Regions from separate parts of the Kitasatospora atroaurantiaca genome, predicted to be linked through region 2. Evidence: riboswitches for the same ligand, from Rfam matches in the RefSeq annotation. Region 2 holds a riboswitch; the other holds the start of a gene.
What was found. A riboswitch is a leader RNA that binds a small molecule or an ion and turns the genes downstream of it on or off. The one in region 2 is predicted to bind cobalamin.

Region 1: it holds a riboswitch for cobalamin, as region 2 does, so the genes downstream of both, cobN (cobaltochelatase subunit CobN) here and FB465_RS25970 (cobalamin biosynthesis protein) in region 2, are expected to answer to the same signal.

The regions. Positions count from the first base shown of each region.
Region 1 is NZ_VIVR01000001.1:6,491,961-6,496,102, forward strand. Features, by position in the region: gene cobN (cobaltochelatase subunit CobN) at 1-2,038, opposite strand, end outside; cobalamin riboswitch at 2,117-2,271, opposite strand; gene FB465_RS29170 (cobalamin biosynthesis protein CobG) at 2,341-3,558, shown strand; gene FB465_RS29175 (precorrin-8X methylmutase) at 3,555-4,142, shown strand, end outside.
Region 2 is NZ_VIVR01000001.1:5,749,268-5,753,409, forward strand. Features, by position in the region: gene FB465_RS25965 (cobyric acid synthase) at 1-563, opposite strand, end outside; gene FB465_RS25970 (cobalamin biosynthesis protein) at 777-1,799, opposite strand; cobalamin riboswitch at 1,906-2,088, opposite strand; gene FB465_RS25975 (helix-turn-helix domain-containing protein) at 2,413-3,102, shown strand; gene FB465_RS25980 (alpha/beta hydrolase family protein) at 3,220-4,142, shown strand, end outside.

The DNA of each region.
Region 1 (4,142 bases), 740 kb from region 2:
CCTGGCCGAGGACGTGCAGACCGTCGCGGATCTGAGCGTCCTTCACCTCGCAGAGCCAGCCGTCGACGTGCAGCAGGAAGTCGTCGAAGCCGTCGTCCTCGGGGCGCTCGTCCAGACCGAGGTCGTGGTCGAGGCGGGCGGCCTGGATCAGCGTCCAGATCTGGGCGCGGATGGCGGGCAGCTTGGCCGGGTCCATCGCGGCGATGTTGGAGTGCTCGTCCAGCAGCTGCTCCAGGCGCGCGATGTCGCCGTAGGAGTCGGCGCGGGCCATCGGCGGGACGAGGTGGTCGACAAGGGTCGCGTGGGCGCGGCGCTTGGCCTGGGTGCCCTCGCCCGGGTCGTTGACCAGGAAGGGGTAGATCAGCGGCAGGTCGCCGATGACGGCATCCGGGCCGCACTCGGCGGAGAGCGCGGCGGTCTTGCCGGGCAGCCACTCCAGGTTGCCGTGCTTGCCGAGGTGGATCACCGCGTCGGCGCCGAAGCCGCCGTCGCTCTGCGCGGCCGCGATCCAGCGGTAGGCGGCGAGGTAGTGGTGGCTCGGGGGGAGGTCCGGGTCGTGGTAGATCGCGACCGGGTTCTCGCCGAAGCCGCGCGGGGGCTGGATCAGGACCAGCAGATTGCCCGAGCGGATGGCGGCCAGCACGATGTCGCCGTCCGGGTTCTGGCTGCGGTCGACGTAGAGCTCACCGGGCGGCGGGCCCCAGTGCTGCTCGACGTTGCTGCGCAGGCCCTCGGGGAGGGTGGCGTACCAGCGGCGGTAGTCGGCGGCGGGGATGCGGACGGGATTGCGGGCGAGCTGATCCTCCGTCAGCCAGTCCTGGTCGTACCCGCCTGCCGCGATCAGCGCGTGGATCAGAGCGTCACCCTCATGACCGTCATCGGTCGAGTCGAGGCCGGGAAGGTCGTTCCCCAGGTCCATGCCCTCCTCGCGCAGGCGGGTGAGCAGCCGGATCGCGCTGGCGGGGGTGTCGAGGCCGACCGCGTTGCCGACGCGCGCGTGCTTGGTCGGGTACGCGGAGAGCACCAGCGCCAGGCGGCGCTCGGCGGCCGGGATGTGGCGCAGACGGGCGTGCCGTACGGCGATGCCCGCGACGCGGGCGGAGCGCTCGGGGTCGGCGGCGTAGACGGTGAGGCCGTCCTCGTCCAGCTCCTTGAAGGAGAACGGGACGGTGATCAGGCGGCCGTCGAACTCGGGGACGGCCACCTGGGTCGCGGTGTCGAGAGGGGAGAGGCCGTCGTCGCTGGCCTCCCATGCGGCGCGGGACCAGGTCAGGCAGAGGGCCTGCAGGATGGGGCGGTCGAGGGCGGCCAGTGCGCCCGCGTCCCAGGCCTCCTCGTCGCCGCCCGCCGAGGCGTCGGCCGGCCGGGTGCCGCCTGCGGCGAGCACGGTGGTGACGATCGCGTCGGCCTGGCCCAGCTCGGCGAGCAGCTCCGGCTCGGCGCCGCGCAGCGAGGCGCAGAAGAAGGCTCGGGGGCGGGCGCCCTGGTCCTCGATGGCCTGGCAGAGGGACTCGACGAAGGCGGTGTTGCCGCTCATGTGGTGGGCGCGGTAGTAGAGCACCGCGACGACCGGGCCGTCGCCCTGAGAATCCGGTACTGCGCGCTCGGTGCGCTCCAGGGGGCCCCAGGCGGGAGCGGAGGCGGGCGCGGCGAAGCCGTGGCCGGTGAGCAGCACGGTGTCGGAGAGGAAGGCGCCGAGCTCCGCCAGGTTGGCCGGGCCGCCGTGCGCGAGGTAGGCGTGCGCCTCGGCGGCGATGCCGGCAGGGACGGTGGACAGCTCCATCAGCTGGGCGTCCGGCGCCTGTTCGCCCGTCAGCACGATGACCGGCCGGGGGCCGGCCAGCAGCGCGTCCAGGCCCTCCTCCCAGGCGCGGCGTCCGCCGAGCAGGCGGACCACGACCAGGTCGGTGCCCTCCAGCAGCGCGGGGAGCTCGTCGGCGCCCAGGCGGGCCGGGTTGCCGAGGCGGTAGGGCACGGGGCCCTGCGAGGCGCGGGCGCTCAGCAGGTCGGTGTCCGAGGTCGACAGGAGCAGGATCATGCGGCGGCCCTCCCGGCCTTGTCACCGGCGATGGGCATGCGGCAGCGCATAGGTCGAGCCTTCCTCGGGGTCCGCGCCCCGGGCAATGGGAGGACGGCAGGAGTTCCTGGCTCCCACGGCCGGTGAGCCGTGGTCACAGTGGCGGGACCGCACCGGGTTTGCACCGGTTTCCTCCCCTTTGCGCCGTCGCTGGCGTGGACGGCCCACAGGGGACCGTCCGGGAGCATCGTACGGGCTGCGGGTGATCTGCGGGACAGCACGAACGTGATCTACAGGACAGAGCGTCCGGTCCGATCCTCTGTATGCTCGCCGCCATGCCACCGACACCTGACGCCGCCGAGCCGGGCCCCGGGGCGCCCGACCGCGGGCGCTCGGACGCCTGCCCGGGGGCCCTTCGTCTACACACGGCCGACGACGGAGCCCTCGCCCGGATCCGGGTGCCGGGCGGCCTGCTGACTGTCAGTCAGGCGATGGTGCTCGCCGACGCCGCGAGCGAGCTGGGCGACGGCGAGCTCGAGACCACCTCGCGCGGCAACGTCCAACTGCGCGGCCTGCCTTCGGACTCGGGCCTGGAGCTCGGCCGCCGCCTGCGGGCGGCAGGCCTGCTGCCCTCCGACTCCCACGAACGCGTCCGCAACATCGTCGCCTCGCCGCTCGCGGGCCTCGACGGCATCGGGCACGCGGACGTCCAGGCCTGGACGCGCGAGCTGGACTCCGTGCTCTGCGCGAGTGACCCGGCGGCCGCGCTCTCCGGCAAGTTCCTCTTCGCGCTCGACGACGGACGCGGCGACGTCGCGGGCCTCGACGCCGATGTGACATTGATCGCAAGGCCGGACGGCACAGCCCTGCTGCGCCTCGGCCGCACGGCCACCGCGCGCCGCGTACCGGCTCACCGGGCGGTGCCCGCCGCGCTCGCGGCCGCTTGCGAGTTCCTCGAGGCCTGCCGCGAGAGCGCCACCAAGGCCTGGCACGTGCGCGAGGCGCCCGAGCTGCTGGACCCGGGTGCCGAGGCCCTGCCCCCGCTCGGCACGCCCCCGCCCGTCGGCGCCGTACCCGGCGGCGTCTCGGTCGGCATGCGCTTCGGGCGGGTGAGCGCCGAGCAGTGGCGCCTGCTGGCCCGTACGGCGGCCGGCGAGCTGCGCGTCACTCCCTGGCGTGGCGTCGTCCTGCCGGGGGTGCCGGCCGAACGGCTGGCGGACCTGGCGGCGGCGGGCTTCCGTACCGACCCGGGCTCGCCCTGGGAGCGGGCCACTGCCTGCACCGGCAGGCCCGGCTGCGCCAAGTCGCTGGCCGACGTCCGGGCCGACGCGGCGCAGGCGCTCGACACGGCTCGCGGTGGCGGGCTGCCCGTCCACTGGTCCGGCTGCGAGCGGCGTTGCGGACACCCGGCGGGTGAGTGGGTGGACGTCCTCGCCACTGGGCAGGGCTATCGGGTGACCGTACGACCCGCAGAGACCTCTCACGATGTGATGACAGAACAGATGGCCGAAGCAGTGGCCGAGGCCCGGAGGACCAAGTGATCGAGTACGAGAGGGACGGCGCGGCCATCTACCGCGAGTCCTTTGCCACCATCCGGGCCGAGGCCGACCTGGCCCACCTGCCCGCCGACGTCTCGCAGGTCGCGGTGCGGATGATCCACGCCTGCGGTATGACCGACCTGGTCAAGGACCTGCTCTGGTCGCCGGGCGTGGTGGCGAGCGCCCGCAAGGCGCTGCACGCCGGTGCGCCGATCCTCTGCGACGTGTCGATGGTGGCCAGCGGTGTCACCCGCAAGCGGCTGCCGGCCGACAACGAGGTCATCTGCACCCTCTCCGACCCCTCGGTGCCCGCTCTCGCGAAGGAGCTCGGCAACACCCGCAGCGCCGCGGCGATGGAGCTGTGGCTGCCCCGCCTCGAAGGTGCGGTGGTCGCCGTCGGCAACGCGCCGACCTCGCTGTTCCGGCTGCTGGAGATGATCGAGGCCGGCGCCCCGCGTCCGGCCGCGGTGATCGGTGTGCCGGTCGGCTTCATCGGCGCCGCCGAGTCCAAGCAGGCGCTCGCCGAGCACCCCTCCGGCCTGGAGCACCTCGTGGTGCGCGGCCGGCGAGGCGGCAGTGCGATAGCC
Region 2 (4,142 bases):
CGCTGGTCCTCGGCGGAGAGCAGCGCCAGCGTCCCGTACATCGCGGCGAAGACCCCGCCGCGGTCGATGTCGCCGACCACCACGACCGGCAGCCTGGCCGCCGTGGCCAGGCCCATGTTGGCGATGTCGCGGTCCCGCAGGTTGATCTCGGCGGGGGAGCCGGCGCCTTCGCAGATCACCACGTCGTAGCGCTGCCGCAGGTCGGCCAGGCACTCCAGGGCGCGCTCCAGCAGGACGGGCTTGCGCTCGCGGTAGTCCAGCGCGCCGACCTCGGCGACGGCCCGGCCGAGCAGCACCACCTGGCTGCGGCCGTCCGCGCCCGGCTTGAGCAGCACCGGGTTCATCGCCGCCTCGGGCTCGACCCGGGCTGCGGCCGCCTGCATGGCCTGGGCACGGCCGATCTCGGCGCCGTCGGCGGTCACGAAGGAGTTGAGCGACATGTTCTGCGCCTTGAACGGCGCAACGCTGACACCCTGTCGGGCCAGCCAGCGGCAGATCCCCGCCGTGACCACGCTCTTGCCCGCATCCGAGGTCGTCCCGGCGACCAGCAACGCATTACTCATGCCCGTTCCTCTCACCTGTGGCACTGCGTGCGCAAACGGCCAACCCGGCGGCGCGAGGAACTTCGCGGGGCGGAAGGTGCGGCGCCGGCACGTTCCTCTGCATCACGCTTGCGGCCAGCCACCCAAGGGCGCGAGGAGCTTCGCGGGGCGGAAGGTGCGGCGCCGTTACTTCCGATGCCGCGCAGTTCCCCGCGCCCCTGAGGGGATGCCCGCTCATGACCGGCCCCGCTTCGTTACGTCGTTGGCGCCGGGCGGTAGGTGCGGCGCCGTTGCTTCCGATGTCGCGCAGTTCGGCGCGCCGCTCAGGAGACCCGCCAGTGCCCGTGAACCGACCGTCACCGCGAGGGCGAGGGCGCCGACCCGGCGGGAGAGGACGCAGGCCCGTTCGATGTCCTCGACCGTCACCGGCCGCAGTTCCGCGCCGAGTACGGGCCGGTGCTCGACCCGCTCGCCGTAGGTGAGGGTCCCGCCGAGCCGGACGCCGAGCGCGCCCGCGAAGGCGGCCTCGGCCTGGCCCGCGTTGGGGCTCGGGTGCGCGGAGCCGTCCCGCCGCCAGACCCGCCAGGCGGTACGCGGGTGGGGCGCGGCGGCGACCGTCAGCAGCGCCGTCAGCCGGGCGCCGGGCCAGCCGGCGACGTCGTCCAGCCGGGCCGAGGCCCAGCCGAAGCGGTGGTGGCGGGGTGAGCGGTGGCCGACCATCGCGTCGAGGGTGTTGACGGCCCGGAACGCGAGCAGACCGGGCGCGCCGGCCAGGGCGCCCCAGCACAGGGCGTTCACGACCGCGTCGGCGGTGTTCTCGGCCACGGACTCGACCACCGCCCGGGCGATCTGCTGCTCGTCCAGCGTGCTCGGGTCGCGCCCGCACAGGTGCGGCAGCCGCTCGCGGGCGGCGTCCAGGTCGGCGGCCTGCAGCGAGCGGCCGATGGTCCGGGCCTCCCGGGTCAGCGAGGTGCCGCCGAGGACGGTCCAGGTGGCGGTGGCAGCCAGCGCGGCGCGGCCCACCGCCGATCGTCCCAGCGCGCGGTCGGCCAGCACCGTTCCCGCCGCGACGGTACCCACGCAGGCGGCGGTGAAGAGGACACCCGCCGCGCGCCGGTCACGCCAGAGCAGCCGCTCCAGCCGGCCGGCGGCGGTACCGAAGGCGGCGACCGGGTGGCCGCGCCGGGGGTCGGCGAAGCGGGCGTCGGCGAGGTATCCGGCGACGGTGCCGAGGGCGAAGGCGGCGCTGCGGTTCAGTCGAGGCACGGCACGGGCACAGGGATGGCGGCAGCTCGGATCGGCGGCCGCATCGCGGCCGGGGCAGCCTGCATGGCGTGCGTGTCCTCACTCAGGGTCCGCGCCCTGGATCGACGTACCGGAGGCGAGAGTCTCCTGGCTTCCGGGTCCGACACACCCTCGGGCCTTCCAGCAGCCGTTCGACCGGACCGCCGTGACCATGTGTTCGAGCGTGCTCCCCGGTGACAGTGGCGGGACCGCGCCGGATTCGCACCGGCTTCCTCTGCATGCCTCCGTTTGGCTGATGGATCCCATCACGGGGCTCGACCGGGAGTCAACAAAGCAGGCGGAGGGGTTGGTCACACGTGCCGCCACCCGCCCAAGCGGGCGCGGTCCCCGGCCGGTCCGCTACGCCTCCTCCACGCCACTGACACATCGACAGAACCCCAGGCGGGCGCGGATACTACCCGCGTAGCTAACCGGCCGGCCCAAGCTCCGTCATTACCTCCGAGTAGATGGCTGATTCAGGTAGCCGGGCTCGTACGATCCTCCGATTAACAGTCGGGGGTGCCTGCTGCGCTTCGTGCAATCGGCGGGTGTGGGCGAAATAGGTACACCCGTACGGTCATGTCCCATGCGACGAAGACCGCCGTCCCCCGCCCCCGTGCCGTTCTCCCCGATGGCCGCCCGGGCGCACCGTGCCGGGCTCGGCCTGACTCCGGAACAGGTGGCCGAGGGCATGGCTGCGCACGGCGTCCGCCTGCTGCCCGGCCACGTCATCGGCTGGGAGACCGGCGAGATCAGGCCGTCCGAGGAGGAGTTCATCGCCCTCGCGCGCGCCCTGTGGTGCCCGCCCGCCCAGCTGATGGGCGCCCGTCCGACCACGCTGCGGGACTTCCGGGTGGCCCGGGAACTCACCCAGGAGCAGGCGGCCCGGCGGATCGGGGTCACCCAGCAGGCGTACGAGAAGGCCGAGCTCAGCGGCAAGTGGACCGGCGACGAGGAGCAGAGCTACGCGCTGGCGCACGTGCTGGGCCTGAGCCTGCGGGCGCTGCTCTACGTGACCCACCGTCAGGACGACCTGGACCAGCGGCTGCGGCAGTGCGTCGACGGGCGCTGGCAGGCCCAGCTGAAGGCGATCTCCCGTCTGGTGCCCGTCCCCCGCGACGTGCTCTCGGCGGCTCTCACGGAGCTGCAGAACGAGTACCTGGTGCCGATGCACTGGGGTTCCTCCCCGAGCCCGGCCGAGCAGCAGCCCAGCAAGCCGCTCGCCCAGCGGTTCTGGGAGCTGCTGGCCCAGCACCACACCGACATTCCGGTCTGAGGTCGGCAGGAGGTCCGCCGCCCCGGACGGACCTCCCCCGGTGGCAGGGTGCCCGTGCGGAGAGTGGACTGGGAGCGCACACCGATCCGCCTGCCACCAGCACACCGGGGAGCGCTCATGCGTTGGGGAACCGCCGCCGCAGTGGCGGCCGCCGCCGTAGGGGCCGGAGCGGCGGCGCTGCTGCTCGGCCGCAAGGTGTCCGACCGGGTGGTTCGCCCGAGCGTCACCGGACCGGGGGCCGCGACCCTGAGGGTGCACGATCTGAGCCCCGGCCGGGTCGCGCTCACCCGGGCCCCGGAGACCGTCCGCCCCGGCCGGTACGCGCTGGAGTGGCGGGGCGGAGGGCATGCGGTGGTCGGCGAGGTCCTGCGCACCGACGTCCAGACCGTCACCCGCCGCCTGGAGCGGGTGGACGGCGGCACGCTGGACCTCGCCACCGAGGTGAAGGTGACCCCGTGGGTGTACCGGGGAGACCCCGGGTCCGCCCTGGGCCTGGAGTACGGCGAAGCGGTGGTCAACGGCGAGCTCGGCCCGCTCCCGGCCTGGTACGTGCCCGGTGTGCGCGGCACCTGGGTCATCCTCGTCCACGGCCCCGGCGCCGACCGGACGCAGGCGCTGCCGGTACTTCCCCTGCTGCACTCGCTGCGGCTCCACAGCCTCACCATCACCTACCGGGGCGACCGCGGAGCGCCGGAGTCGCCGGACGGCCTCGGTCACTTCGGCGAGACGGAGTGGCGGGACGTCGAGGCGGCCGTCCGGTTCGCCCTCGAGAACGGCGCCGGCCAGGTGATCCTGTACGGCTGGTCGCTCGGCGCCACCATGGGGCTGCAGGCGGCCGCCCGATCCTCCTGGCGCGAGTCGGTCAGCGGGCTGGTGCTGGACTCCCCGGTGCTCGACTGGCCCGCCACGGTGCGGCGGGAGAGCGTCAGGGCGGGTGTCCCGGCCCCGCTGGCCGAACTCGGTGCACTGGCGGCCCAGGGCCGCACCAAGGTCGACCTGGCCGGCTTCGCCCGCCTCGCCCGGGGCACGGACCTCCACGT